3 regions of the Nakamurella flava genome follow, and region 1 is predicted to be linked to each of the others. Evidence: riboswitches for the same ligand, from Rfam matches in the RefSeq annotation. Region 1 holds a riboswitch; each other region holds the start of a gene.
What was found. Region 1 has a riboswitch for S-adenosylmethionine ahead of FDO65_RS23035 (putative leader peptide). Riboswitches for the same ligand answer to the same signal wherever they lie in the genome.

Region 1 (4,786 bases):
GCCCGGGCGATGGCCACCCGCTGCTGCTGGCCGCCGGACAGCTGCCGGGGATAGGCGTCGGCCTTGTCGGCCACCCCCACCGCGGCGAGCAACTCCCTGGCCCGGTCGAGCACCTCCTCCCGGGGACGGCGTTGCGCGGAGCCCGGCGCCTCGACGACGTTCTGCAGCACCGTCAGATGCGGGAAGAGGTTGAAGTTCTGGAACACGAAGCCCACTTTGACGCGTTGACGCAGGATGTCCCGCTCGGAGAGTTCGTGCAGCCGGGTGCCCTGCAGGCGGTAGCCGATGGGTTCGGCACCCACCAGGATCAGACCCTGGTCGACCTTCTCGAGGTGGTTGATACAGCGGAGCAGGGTGGACTTGCCCGAGCCGGACGGTCCGATGATGGCGACCACCTCGCCCCGTCGAACCCGCAAGTCGATGCCGTCCAGCACGGTGAGCTTGCCGTAGGACTTGTGCACACCGAAGATCTCCAGGGCGTCCGCCGAGTCGGCCGGTGCCGGGGCTCCGGAGCGGCGGCCGCGCAGCCGGTCGAACAGGCCGCTCATCGGGCGTCTCCGTTCACCCGAGCGCGCAGGCGCTGCCAGGGAGTCGGCGGCAGGGTGCGCACGGCCCCCTTGGCGTAGTGCCGCTCCACGTAGTACTGGACGACCGACAGGGCCGTGGTCAGCACGATGTACCAGACGGTGGCGACCATGAGCAGCGGGACGACCCGCCCGTTGCGGCCGTAGATGACCTGCACCTGGTAGAAGAGCTCGGCGATCGCCATGGTGGAGACGATGGACGTGCCCTTGAACAGGCTGATCACCTCGTTGGCGGCGTTCGGCAGGATGCCGCGCATGGCCTGGGGCAGCACGATGCGGAAGAACTGCCGCCGGCGGGGCAGGCCCAACGCGGCCGCCGCCTCCAGTTGACCGGGGTCGACCGAGAGGATGCCGCCGCGGATGATCTCGGCGGAGTAGGCGGCCTGGTGCAGCCCGAGACCGATGACGGCGGCGGCCATCCCACTGATCGTGGAGTTGACGTCGACGCTGAACAGGCCGGGTCCGAACGGCACCCCGATCGAGATGCTCTGGTAGAGGTAGGCGATGTTGAACCAGAACAGCAGTTGCACGATCAACGGGATCGAGCGGAAGGCCCAGACGTAGGTCCACGAGATCGTCTGCAGCACCGGGTTCTTCGACAGGCGGGCGGCTGCCAGTGCGATACCGAGCGCGAAACCGAGCACGGTGCCGTAGATGGTGAGCTGCACCGTCAGCCACAGGGCCCGCAGCACCGCGGGAGCGGTGAAGTAGTCGGCGAACGCGGGCCAGTCCCAGCCGGGGTTGGTGATGAGACCGTTGACGAACTGGGCGACCAGGACGAGCGCGCCGGCGGCCGCGGCCCACCGCCAGGGGTGGCGGGACCGGACGACGGTCAGGCTCGACGGGTCGAGGGACGATGAGCGCGGGTCGGCATCGGGATGCGACGCCCCCGGATGCTCGATGAGCGAAGAGGACATGACGGCTTTCGGGCCGGGCCCCGTAAGGGGTGCGACGGACAGGCATCGGGTCGGGTGGCGGACGCGATGACCGGGACACGGGTCGCTGCCGTGGTGGTCGCCGGCGACGACCACCACGGGAGGACGCAAGATCAGCGCGCCGAGAAGACCGGCAGCGCAACAGAAGTGGTCGCCGAAGGGACCGGTTCAGCGCAGAGCTGGGTCAGCCGGCCGGACACAGGGCGCTGGACACGCGCTGCAGGTCGATGTGCCGGCGGCAGGAGCGGTCGCTGGCCGCGGCCAGGAAGCAGGCGCACAGGCCGGCGAACACGCGTGGTGTCGCGTCGATACGCGTCATGGTGGATTGAGCCCTCCCGTCGTCCGGTAGGGGCTCCGTCGCGGAGCCCGTGCTTGCCGGCATCATTCGACCGGCCAGGTCCTCACCCGGAGCACCCCACCACGGACGGAGGGTTGCCGATCAGCAAGCCGGGGCTGTGCGCTGATACTCGTGACCTGCCGCGACCATAAGACATGGCGGCGGGTCGGTCAACCTGGTGCTCGAAGCTCGAAGCATGACGACCGCCACCGTCAGACGCATTCCGTCGCAACGATTTCCGGCCAGCCGCCTGATCCGCGACGGTCGGGGGTGGTGTTGCCCACGATCTGCTGTCCGGAGTTGAACATCGGTCAAATCAGCCCGTACCGTCGCCGGGTGCGTGCTGGTGCCCCGATCGACCGACCCCGTGAACCACGGGTGTCGCAGTTGACGCCGCCGGCCCTGTTCTCCCACGCCGTGACGCCCGGCCGGCTCTGTACCGGCGACTGAACAGGCGCACTGCACTTCCGCGACGGACATCAGCGGCGACCAGTCTTCCGCACCCCTCGGGTGTGTCGGAGATGACGTGGTGACGCCCGCAGTCAGTCGAACTCGCCGCTTCCCATCCTGACCCGACCGGGCGATCGCGCCCGGCGCTCCCGAGAGGTACCCGCATGTCCACCGGATCCGACACCCCCGACCAGCCCTCACTCCCGCCGCGGCTGCCTGATCGCCGTCAGTCCCGTCGCGGCCTGCTCGTCGGCGCCGCCGTCTCAGCGGTGGCCGTCGTCGTCGCCGCCACCCTGCTGATCGTCAACCTCACCAAGTCGGGCGACGACAAGGCGGTGGTGCGCGTCGGCACCACCGAGGCCAGCGCCGACTACTGGCCGATCCTGAAGAACCTGGCCAGCCAGAACGGCATCGACCTGCAGACCGTGAATTTCGGCGACTACACCCAGGCCAACCCGGCGCTCGCCCAGGGGCAGATCGACCTGAACCTGTTCCAGCACCTGCTGTTCCTCGCCAACTACAACGTCTCGGCCGGTCAGACCCTCACCCCGATCGGTTCGACCGTCGTCGTGCCCCTGGGGCTGTACTCGAACCGATACACCGCGCTTGACCAGATCCCGGCCGGGGGTCAGGTGGCCATCCCTAACGACCCGACCAACCAGGCCCGGGCGCTGCTCGTGCTCCAGCAGGCCGGTCTCATCTCGCTGACCGGGGGCGGCACCGTGCTGTCGACCCCGGCCGACGTCGACACCGCCGCCTCCAAGGTGACGGTGGTCCCGGTGGACGCCCAGCAGACGGTGACCTCGTTGTCCTCGGTCGACGCCGCGGTCGTCAACAACAACTTCGCGCTGGACGCCAAGCTCGATCCGTCCAAGGCGCTGTACAACGACGATCCGTCCAAGCCGGCCGCGGAGCCATACATCAACGCGTTCGTCGCCCGCGACGCGGACAAGGCCAACCCCACGTACCTCAAGCTCGTCGAGCTCTACCACGACCCATCGGTGACCGATGCCGTCGTGAAGGCCTCGCAGGGCACGGCCGTGATCGTCGATCGTCCCGAGGCCGACCTGCAGACCATCCTGGGCCAGCTCCAGGACACCGTCCGCAGCGCGCAGTGACCCGGCTCTCGGCAGACGGGGAGGCACCATGACCACAACACCACTGATCCAGTTCCGCGACGTGGGCAAGACCTTCGGCACCGGTCCGGCAACTGTCACTGCCCTGCAATCCATCTCGCTCGACATCGACGCCGGCGAGATCTTCGCCATCATCGGCGGATCGGGCGCCGGCAAGAGCACGCTGGTGCGGCTGATCAACGCCCTGGAGAAGGTCACGTCGGGTTCGCTGCAGGTGCAGGGAACGGACATCACCACGTTGTCCGAACGCGAACTGCGAACGGTCCGCTCCGGCATGGGCATGGTCTTCCAGCAGTTCAACCTGCTGCGCTCGCGCACCGTCTTCGGGAACGTCGCCTATCCGCTGAAGGTCGCCGGGTGGTCGAAGGAGAGGCAGAAGGAGCGGGTGACCGAGCTCCTGCATTTCGTCGGCCTCCTCGAGAAGGCCTGGGCCTACCCGGACCAGCTCTCCGGTGGCCAGAAGCAACGGGTCGGCATCGCCCGCGCGCTGGCCACCAACCCGGCCATTCTGCTGGCCGACGAGGCCACCAGCGCGCTGGACCCGGAGACCACCCAGGACGTGCTCCGGCTCCTGGCCCGGGTCAATTCCGAGCTGGGGATCACCGTCGTGGTCATCACCCACGAGATGGACGTGGTGCGCGCGATCGCCGACCGCGTCGCCGTGCTCGAGAAGGGCCGACTCATCGAGGTGGGCACCGTGTACGACGTGTTCTCCGCGCCGAAAGCGGCGACCACCCGGGCGTTCGTGGAATCGGCCCTGCGGGATCGTCCGCAACCCGAGGACATCGAGCGCCTCCGGCAGAGCTACCCCGGCCGGCTGGTGTCGGTCGACGTCACCGCCGGCGACCAGCTGGGCCGGGTGCTGACCGCCCGGGCCAGGGTCAGCGACCTCGAGTTCGACGTCGTCTTCGGCGGCATCACATCCTTGCGGGACGGCTCGTTCGGCAACATCACGCTGGCGTTGTCGGGATCGGACGCCGCGGTCGACGCGACGGTGGCCGAGCTGCGGACCGTCACCACCGTGGAGGAGGTGACCGGATGAACGAGGACTGGAGCGTCCTCGGACCGGTCTTTGCGACGTCCATCGTCCAGACCCTGGTGATGGTCACCGTCACCATGCTGCTGGGCGGGTTCTTCGGCCTGGTGCTCGGCGTCCTGCTGTACACCACCCGACGGGGCGGCCTGCTGGCCAACCGGCCCGCGTCCGCCATCCTGAACGTGCTGGTCAACATCGTCCGGCCGATCCCGTTCATCATCTTCATCACCGCGGTGGGGCCGCTGACGCTGGCCGCGATGGGGACGACGATCGGCACGGCGGCGGCGATCTTCCCGCTCACGCTGGCC
Region 2 (4,786 bases), 1.1 Mb from region 1:
CGGCCAGGTGCGGATCGAACAACCGGTCCGTCGGGTCCGGGGTGAAGTACTGACCGTGGTCGGCCAGCACGGTCGTCACCTCGCCGAGGGCCCCGTCGGCCAGCAGCTGTCCGAGGACGTCGGTCTGCGGCAGGAACCGCGTCCACATCGCCTCCATCACCAGCACCCCCGCCGTGGCGGCCGCATCGACGACCTCCCGGGCCTCGCGGGCGTTGCGGGTGAACGCCTTCTCCACCAGTACCGGTTTGCCGGCGGCGATCGCCAGCAGGGCCTGCGCGTGGTGCTCGCTGTGCGGGGAGGCCACATAGACCGCATCGACCTGCGAGTCCTGCACCAGTGCCTGGTAGGAGCCGTGGGAGCGGGCGATGCCGAACCGGTGGGCGAAGGCGGCCGCCCGCTCGGCCGACCGGGAACCGACGGCCACCACCCGCTGCCGGGTGTGGCGGTGCAGCGCCTCCGTGAAGCCGGCCGCGATACGGCCCGGCGCGAGTACCCCCCAGCGCAGCGGCGGGGCGAGCGACGGATCTGGTGTGCGGGCGACGGGGAGGGAACTCACGATGGCATGCTGCCCCATCGGGGGGCCGCGCCGGGCGACCGGGGCAGCGTCGAACAGCGGATCGAGCGGAACGGAGAAGCGGGACCGGTGGAGGACCGACACGCGAGCCGGGCGGCGGCCGACACCGAGCGCTCGCGGACCCGCGACACCCTGCCCGGTGCCTCCAGCGCGGCGGTACCCGGTTCACGCCTGCGACGCTCGCGTCTGGCCCTGCGGTCGGCGCTCGGCCCCGCGTTCGTGGCCGCGGTCGCCTACGTCGACCCGGGCAACGTCGCCGCGAACCTGTCGGCCGGGGCGTCGTACGGCTACCTGCTGACCTGGGTGCTGGTCGTCGCGACCGCGGCGGCCGGTCTGGTCCAGTACCTCTCGGCGTCGCTCGGCATCGTCACCGGCGCGTCCCTGCCGCAGCTGCTCGGCCGCCGGCTGCGCACCCCGGGCCGGTTGGCCTACTGGGCGCAGGCCGAGGCCGTCGCGATGGCCACCGACCTGGCCGAGGTGATCGGCGGAGCGGTGGCGCTGTACCTGCTGTTCGACGTCCCACTGGTGCTGGGCGGTCTCATCTCGGGCGTCGTGTCCCTGGGGCTGCTGGCCGTGCAGGACCGCGGCGGCCAGCGGCCGTTCGAACGCGTCATCACGGCGTTCCTGCTCGTCATCGCCATCGGCTTCGTGTCCGGGCTCTTCGTCGCCCCACCCGACCCGGCGGAGGTGGCCGCCGGACTGGTGCCCCGCTTCGACGGCCTGGGATCGGTGCTGCTGGCGGCGGCCATGCTCGGCGCCACCGTCATGCCGCACGTGGTCTACCTCCACTCGGCACTCACCCGGGACCGGTTCGGAGCGGGGGACCAGCGGACCCCGGCCGGGCCGGCGCGCACCCGGCTGCTGCGGGCCACTCGGCTCGATGTCGTCCTGGCCATGCTGCTCGCCGGTGCGGTCAACATCTCGATGCTGCTGCTGGCCGCCTCGGCCCTGCGTGGACGGGACGACGTCGACACCATCGAGGGCGCGCACGCCGCGGTCAGCGCCACGCTGGGCACCGGCATCGGGGTGCTGTTCGGGCTCGGCCTGCTCGCCTCCGGCCTGGCCTCGACATCGGTCGGCTGTTACGCCGGGAGCGCGATCATGGAGGGTCTGCTGCGCCGCCGGATCAACCTGTTCGTCCGGCGGGCCGTGACCCTCGCGCCCGCCCTGGTGCTGCTCGCCGTCGGTGCCGACCCGACGACCGTGCTGATCCTGTCGCAGGTGGTGCTCTCGTTCGGGCTGCCGTTCGTGCTCGTGCCGCTGCTGCGGCTGACCGGCGACGCGACGGTGATGGAGGGTTCGGTCAGCGGACGCCCGGTCCGGGTGCTCGGCTGGCTGATCGCGGCGGCGATCGTCGCCCTCAACGCGGTGCTGATCGTCGGAGTGATCAGCGGGTCGGCCTGACGTACCGGGCTCAGCCGGCCGTGCGCAGGGCCCGCTGCGGGTCCAGTCGGCCGGTGCGCAGCGCCCACCGCTCGAACCACAGGGTGAAGAACGGGGGGATCGACGCGACCAGGGCGAGGCCGGTGGTGATCCAGGTCCAGCGCTGGGCCCGAGCGGTCAGCAGCGCCACGACGACGTAGGCCACGAAGATCCCGCCGTGGATCGGGCCGAAGACCTTGACCCCGACCTCGGTCGTCCCGGCGATCCACTTGAAGTACATGCCAATGAGCAGGCCCGTCCAGGAGACGGCCTCGGCGATGGAGACGACGCGGAACGCGGTGACCAGGGCGCGGGGGGACATGCCGTCCAGTCTGGCCCGGCCGGGCGCGGGGTTCGGTGCCGCGGCCGCGGATCGCGGCCCATCTCACAACCGTCACGACGGCGAGGTCGGACGTTCACCCACCCGGCCGAACGGCGGCGACACATCGCCGTTACACTCCGGGCACGGTCTTGAGTCCCAGCCACAGGCCCCGGCCGGCTGGGCGGCAACCCTCCTTCCGCGGTGGGGGTGCCCCGGGTGACGACCAGGCGGGCCGCTGCGGTGGCGGTTCGCAAGCGCGGACCGGGACCCCAGAGGTCATCCGACCAGGGACCGGTCCCTGTCTCGGCAGGAGTGCATCCCCGATGAGCACCAACTGGTCCTTCGACACGCGTCAGATCCATGCCGGCCAGCAGCCCGACCCCACCACCAAGGCGCGGGCGCTGCCGATCTACCAGACGACGTCGTACGCCTTCGACTCGTCCGAGCACGGCCGCAAGCTGTTCGCGCTCGAGGAACTCGGCAACATCTACACCCGGATCATGAACCCGACCCAGGCCGTGGTCGAGGATCGCATCGCCTCCCTGGAGGGTGGGGTAGGGGCGCTGCTGCTCGCGTCCGGGCAGGCCGCCGAGAGCGTCGCCATCCTCACCATCGCCCAGGCCGGCGACCATGTCGTTTCCTCGCCGCGTCTCTACGGCGGCACCTACAACCTGTTCCACTACACGCTGCCCAAGCTCGGCATCACCGTCGACTTCGTCGACGATCCGGACGATCTCGAGTCCTGGCGGGCCGCGATCAAGCCCAACACCAAGGCGCTGTACGGCGAGACCATCTCCAACCCCCTGCTCGACGTGCTCGACATCGCCGGGGTCGCGGGCGTCGCCCATGAGGCCGGGGTGCCGCTGATCGTCGACAACACGGTGCCCACGCCCTGGCTGATCCGGCCGATCGAGCACGGCGCCGACATCGTCGTCCAGTCGGCGACCAAGTACCTGGGCGGGCACGGCACCGCGATCGGCGGCGTCATCGTCGACTCGGGGAACTTCGACTGGCAGGCCGACCCGGGGCGCTTCCCCGGCTTCAACAACCCCGACCCCAGCTACAACAACCTGGTCTGGGGGCGCGACCTCGGCCCGGAGGGCCTGTTCAAGGCCAACGTGGCGTTCATCTTCAAGGCCCGGCTGCAGCTGCTCCGCGACGTCGGCCCGGCCATCTCGCCGTTCAACGCGTTCCTCATCTCGCAGGGCATCGAGACGCTGTCGCTGCGGGTCGAGCGGCACAACGCCAACGCCGAGGCGGTGGCCCGCTGGCTGGCCGACCGGCCTGAGGTCGAGTCGGTGTCCTACCCGGCGTTGGAGTCCAGCCGGTGGAACCACCTGCAGCGCAAGTACGCCCCCCGGGGCGGCGGGCCCATCGTCTCCTTCGAGATCAAGGGCGGGGTGGCGGCCGGCGCGGCGTTCAGCGACGCGCTCGAGCTGTTCACCAACCTGGCCAACATCGGTGACGTCCGCTCGCTGGTCATCCACCCGGCGTCGACCACGCACGGCCAGCTCAGCCCGGAGGAGCAGCTGACCACCGGTGTCACCCCGGGCCTGATCCGGTTGGCCGTCGGCATCGAGGGGATCGACGACATCCTCGCCGACCTGGAGGCCGGCTTCCGGGCGGCCAAGCAGGACTGACCGGTCCGTGGACAGACCGACCTCGGCGATGACGTCGGTGCATCGGTCCGGTGGCGACCCCGTGGTCGCCGTCGGGCCGGTGACCGGCGGTCGCCCGGCCGACCGACCGGACGCCGGGACCGACCGCTGGTTCGCCGATCTCGGCCGACTGACGGTCGAGGACGGCACCACGCTGCCCGCCCTCACCGTGGCCTACGAGCAGTGGGGGCGCCTGAACGCCCGGCGCGACAACGCCGTGCTGGTGCTGCACGCGTTGACCGGGGACAGCCACGTCGTCGGGCCGGCCGGACCCCAGCAGCCGACCCCGGGCTGGTGGGACGGGTTGATCGGCCCCGGCGCCCCGCTGGACACCGACCGGCTCTACGTCCTGGCCGCCAACGTGCTGGGCGGCTGCCGGGGGACCACCGGCCCGTCGTCCCCGGCGCCGGACGGCCGGCCGTGGGGATCGCGATTCCCGCGGATCACCGTCCGCGACCAGGTGGCCGCCGAGGTCGCCTTCGCCGACCACCTGGGCATCGAGCGGTTCCACACCGTCGTCGGCGGGTCGATGGGCGGGATGCGAGCCGTGGAGTGGGCGGTCGGTCATCCCGACCGGGTCGCCCGATCGGTCGCCATCGCCACCGGCGCGGCCTTCAGCGGCGACCAGATCGCCTGGAGCACACCGCAACTCGACGCGATCCGACTCGACCCCGAGTTCCGCGGCGGCGACTACTACCCCGGCGCCGGACCGGTGCGGGGGATGGCGGTGGCCCGCCAGATCGCCCACGCCACCTACCGCAGCGCGCTCGAGCTCGACGTGCGCTTCGGCCGTGACCCGCAGCCGGCCGT
Region 3 (4,786 bases), on a different contig from region 1:
CGCGGGCGGACCCCGCGGCCGCCGTTTTGGAAGTGGCCGACCCCGTGTCGTATGCTCTCTGAGCTCCCAACGGACAGCCGTTGGAGCTGGGTGTCAGATCCCAGCCCCCATCGTCTAGCGGCCTAGGACGCTGCCCTTTCAAGGCGGTAGCACGGGTTCGAATCCCGTTGGGGGTACGCAGTACCGCGGTTGTGAGACTGGTAAGGTCTCGGAGCCGCACAGCCAAGGCCCCGTGGCGCAGTTGGTTAGCGCGCCGCCCTGTCACGGCGGAGGTCGCGGGTTCAAGTCCCGTCGGGGTCGCCAGAGGGGCCGGTTTCACTTCGGTGAAGCCGGCCCTTTCTCGGCCAGGTAGCTCAGTTGGTACGAGCGTCCGCCTGAAAAGCGGAAGGTCGCCGGTTCGATCCCGGCCCTGGCCACCAGCATCATCTCTCTGCCGGCGTCACCCGCTCGGGTGCCCGGCGTCCTCCCTTCCGGCTTTCCACTGTCGGGCCGGGCCCACTCCCCTTACCGTTCAGCAGTGGCAGCCTCCTCTGCGGACCCCGGGTCCGGCTCCGGTCGTTCGGCCTCCCCCACGCTGGTCCTCGTCGCCATGACCCTGGCGAACGCGATGATCCTGGTCGACCAGACCGCGGTCCCGCTGGCGCTGCCCGACATCATGGACTCGTTCGGTATCGGGTCCGCCCTCGTCCAGTGGGTGCTCAACGGCAGCCTGCTGCCACTGGCCGGCCTCCTGGTCCTCGGCGGGCGGTTGGGCGACCTGCTCGGCCTGCGGCGCATCTTCCTCATCGGCAGCGTGCTGTTCGGCGGCGCCTCCACACTGGCCGGGTTCGCGCCGACGTTCGGCATCCTGCTGCTCGCCCGGGTCGTCCAGGGCGTCGGCGGCGCGCTGATGCTGCCCGCCTCGGTCGCCATCGTCAGCGCCGCCTACCCCAAGAGCGCGCGGGGACGGGCGCTGGGCACCATGGGCGGAGTCGCCGCCGTCGCCGGGGCGCTCGGCCCGACCATCGGCGGCGTCCTGACCTCCACGCTGAGCTGGCGGGCCGTGCTGCTGGTCAACGTCCCGCTACTGATCCTGACCGTGCTGGCCACGCTGCGATCGGTCCCGGCCGATCAGCCCCGCACGGGCAAGGCGCACATCGACTTCACCGGCGCCGGGCTGCTCAGCCTCATCCTGGTCGGCCTGGTGTTCGGGCTGGCCCAGACCACGGTCTGGGGCTGGACGTCCCCCGGGGTCGTCGTTCCGCTGGTCGTCTGCGTCGTCTCCGCGGTGCTGTTCGTCCGCCGGGAACGGGCCGCGAAGAACCCGCTGATGAGTTTCACGCTGCTCCGCCGGCACCGGAACTACCTGGGCGCCACCCTGTCCCAGGGCCTGGCCGGAGTCTGCGAGATGGGCCTGGGCGTCATCCTGCCGCTCATCCTGATCCTCAACCTGGGCATGGACCCGGCGCTGGCGGGGCTCGCGCTGATCCCCACCACCCTGCCGATGATCGCGCTCGCCCCCTTGGCCGGACGCTGGTACGACAAGGCCGGCGGCCGGCCGCCCCTGATGGCCGGCTTCGCCTGCATCGCGCTGTCCGGGGTGGCCCTGGCGATCGGCGTCGGCCACGACACCTACCTCGCGCTGCTGCCCGGCCTCCTGCTCTACGGCATCGGGTTGGCCATCACCCTGACCGTGAACGACCCGGTCAGCCTCGACTCGATCCCGGACAGCGACGACGGTCAGGCCTCCGGCGTCTCCGCCACCGCCGAACAGGGCGGCGGGGCCGTCGGCATCGCGCTGCTGTACGCGCTGTTCCACACCGTCTACGTCTCCAACCTGCTCGACAACGTCGAACGGGCCGGGCAGGACCTGCCGGGTGACACCGCCGATCGGTTCCGGGACAGCATGCAGGCCGCCGAGCAGACCGGCCTGAACTACAACAGCTTCGACCCCGACCTGCAGCGCTATCTCATCCCGGCGCTGCACGCCTCCGACACCGCAGCCGCCGTCACCTTCCTGGCGATGAGCGGGATCGCCGTCCTCGGGCTCGTCGTCATGGCCGCTCTGGTCCGCCGACCGCCGGCCGAGGACGCCCCGGACGCCCGCACCACGCCGATCACCGGCGGGTCGGTACCGCCCAACACCATCGTCGGAACGGTCATCTCCGGGCCGGGAGCATCCACCGTCCACGGTCCGGCCCGGGACCCCGGCACCACCATGTGACCCGGGCCACACCCTGTCCCGGCCGCCACGGACCCGGTGCTATCGTCCCCGGCGTAGGTCATGAGTGTCAGCAGATAGCCCCGGCTTGCTGACCGGCAACCCTCCTTCCGCGGTGGGGTGCCCCGGGTGAAGACCTGGCCGGGCGCGAAGGGCGCCCCGGCAAGCGCGGGCCTTTCCCCGACGGGTGGCCCCCGAGTACCTGCGGAGCACCCCGATGACTCTCGTCGACTCCTCCTTCGACCTGGCCGGACGTCCTGACCTGCTGGCCGCCCTCACCCACCGGCCCCTCCCCCGGTTCGCCGACGCCGCCACCGCGTGCGCCGACCGCCCCACCGTCACCCACCCCCATGCCCCCGGGCTCGACATCGTCGGCCAGGACGCCCTCGTGCCGCTGGTCGGCGGGGGCGAGATCGCCTACGCCAACCTCGATCACGCCGCGTCGGCCCCGGCGCTGCGCGTCGTGCACGAAGCGGTCGAGCGCAGCATCGCCGGGTACGCCAGCGTCCACCGCGGCGCCGGCTGGCACTCCAAGCTGTCCACGGCGCTCTACGAAGGCGCCCGTGAGCCGGTCCGCGCGTTCGTCGGCGGTCGCGCCGACGACACCGTGATCTTCACGCGCAACACCACCGATTCGCTGAACCTGTTGGCGCACAGCATTCCTCGCCGCACCACCGTGGTCGTGTTCGAGTCCGAGCACCATGCGGCGCTCCTGCCCTGGGAGCGTCAGGACGGCATCGATGGGCGCACCGTCGTCCGCCTGCCCGTCCCGGCGCTGCCCGAACTCGCGGTCGGCGCGGTCGACGACGCCCTGCGGCGTCGGGCACCCGGCCCGGCCCTCGTCGTCATCACCGGCGCCTCCAACGTGACGGGCGAGCTGTGGCCGGTGGCCGAGCTGGCCCGGGTCGCCAAGGCCCGGGGCGCCCGGATCGCCCTGGACGCCGCCCAACTCGCCCCGCACCGCCGGTTCTCCATCGCCGAGCTGGGCGTCGACTACGTCGCGGTCTCCGGCCACAAGCTCTACGCGCCGTACGGGGCGGGCGTGCTCGTCGGGCGCTCGGACTGGCTCGACGCCGCCCCGCCGTACCTGATCGGCGGCGGCGCCACCGCGACGGTCTCCGAGACCGGCACCGTCTACAAGACCGGCCCGGAACGGCACGAGGCCGGCTCGCCCAACGTCGCCGGCGCCGTCGCCCTGGCCACTGCCTGCCACGCCCTCGCCACCTCCGACGCGACGGCCCGCGAGCAGGCCGAGGCGGCGCTGACCGACACCATCCGGGCCGGGCTGGCGGCCATCGACGGGGTGTCGGTGCACACCCTGTTCAGCGGCGCCGCCGACTCCATCGGTGTCGTCACCTTCACCGTCGCCGGGGTGCCCGCCTCCATCGTCGCCGCGGCGCTGTCGGCCGAACACGGCATCGGCGTCCGGGACGGCGCCTTCTGCGCACACCCGCTGGTCCGCCGGCTGCTCGGGGCGGCCGGCTGCTCCGACGGCACCGGACCGGGACAGGCCGTCCGGGTCTCCGTCGGCCTCGGTTCCACCACCGAACACGCCGAGCGACTGATCGCGGCCGTCGCCGAGATCGCCGCCCACGGACCGCGCGTCGAGTACGTCGTCGTCGACGGACGGCCGGTGCCGGCCGACGACGACCGGCCGCTGCCGGCACTCGCGCCCTGGCTTTGAGGCTGCCGCCCGTCGGGCGCGGCGTTCCCGTTCGACCATCGGGCGGGGCCCGCCGCGACCGGCGGGCGATCTCGATCCGGTGATCGGCCGCGTCGGTGCACCGGGCCGGTGATCTACTCCGGCTCATGAATCGGTCGACGGCGTCCTCCACCACAGGGGCGGCGTCTTGGATTGCGCTGACAGCGCTCGTTCTCGCCGTGCTGCCGGCCTGTGGCGCGGGCAGGGCCACCAGCTCGACCGGGACCCCGAGTGCCGAGCCGGCCGCGTCGTCGGTCGCCGAGCCCACCCCGTCGACGTCGAGTACCACCGCATCGCCGGCCACGGCGGGAACGGCGGCCCTGCTGGCCTCCGCCCAGACCCAGCTCAGCGGGATGCGGCAGAGCGACTACCAGCACGAGACGGCGGTGGACGCCGCCGCCGGCCGGTATGACTACGACTGCTCCGGTTTCATCGACTACACGCTCACGCAGGTCTCGCCGGCGGCGCTGGCCGAGATCCCGACCACGGCCTCCGCGGGCCGAGCCCTGGCCCAGGACTTCGAGGGCTTCTTCTCGCGCCTCGGCGCCGGTGACGCGCACTGGACCCGGGTGCCGACGGTCCCGGAGATCCGCCCCGGCGACATCGTGGCCTGGCTCGTCAGCCCGGACACGCAGTCCCGCGACACCGGGCACGTCATGATCGCCGCGACCGTCCCGGAACCCGACCCCACGATCAGCGGTGCCTACCGGCTGCAGATCATCGACTCGACGACCTCACCGCACGCCGACGACAGCCGGACCAACGGCGCCACCGGGCTCGGGACCGGCTCGATCGGGCTCGCCGTCGACGCACAGGGCCAACCGACCGGCTTCTACTGGCAGGGGGGCCGCAAGCCCGACGAGGCCACCTCGATCGCCGTCGGG

Region 2: another riboswitch for S-adenosylmethionine. It lies ahead of FDO65_RS09095 (bifunctional o-acetylhomoserine/o-acetylserine sulfhydrylase); the one in region 1 lies ahead of FDO65_RS23035 (putative leader peptide).
Region 3: another riboswitch for S-adenosylmethionine. It lies ahead of FDO65_RS13105 (aminotransferase class V-fold PLP-dependent enzyme); the one in region 1 lies ahead of FDO65_RS23035 (putative leader peptide).

What each region holds. Positions count from the first base shown of each region.
Region 1 is NZ_SZZH01000001.1:907,943-912,728, forward strand. Features, by position in the region: gene FDO65_RS04095 (amino acid ABC transporter ATP-binding protein) at 1-548, opposite strand, end outside; gene FDO65_RS04100 (amino acid ABC transporter permease) at 545-1,501, opposite strand; gene FDO65_RS23035 (putative leader peptide) at 1,704-1,838, opposite strand; SAM riboswitch class IV at 1,883-1,994, opposite strand; gene FDO65_RS04105 (MetQ/NlpA family ABC transporter substrate-binding protein) at 2,471-3,424, shown strand; gene FDO65_RS04110 (methionine ABC transporter ATP-binding protein) at 3,453-4,484, shown strand; gene FDO65_RS04115 (methionine ABC transporter permease) at 4,481-4,786, shown strand, end outside.
Region 2 is NZ_SZZH01000001.1:2,016,889-2,021,674, reverse strand. Features, by position in the region: gene FDO65_RS09110 (Gfo/Idh/MocA family protein) at 1-574, opposite strand, end outside; gene FDO65_RS09105 (Nramp family divalent metal transporter) at 563-1,978, shown strand; gene FDO65_RS09100 (DUF3817 domain-containing protein) at 1,989-2,318, opposite strand; SAM riboswitch class IV at 2,464-2,581, shown strand; gene FDO65_RS09095 (bifunctional o-acetylhomoserine/o-acetylserine sulfhydrylase) at 2,642-3,958, shown strand; gene metX (homoserine O-acetyltransferase MetX) at 3,966-4,786, shown strand, end outside.
Region 3 is NZ_SZZH01000003.1:292,622-297,407, reverse strand. Features, by position in the region: tRNA gene FDO65_RS13125 (tRNA-Glu) at 104-176, shown strand; tRNA gene FDO65_RS13120 (tRNA-Asp) at 227-303, shown strand; tRNA gene FDO65_RS13115 (tRNA-Phe) at 343-419, shown strand; gene FDO65_RS13110 (MFS transporter) at 518-2,203, shown strand; SAM riboswitch class IV at 2,260-2,375, shown strand; gene FDO65_RS13105 (aminotransferase class V-fold PLP-dependent enzyme) at 2,418-3,884, shown strand; gene FDO65_RS13100 (hypothetical protein) at 4,010-4,786, shown strand, end outside.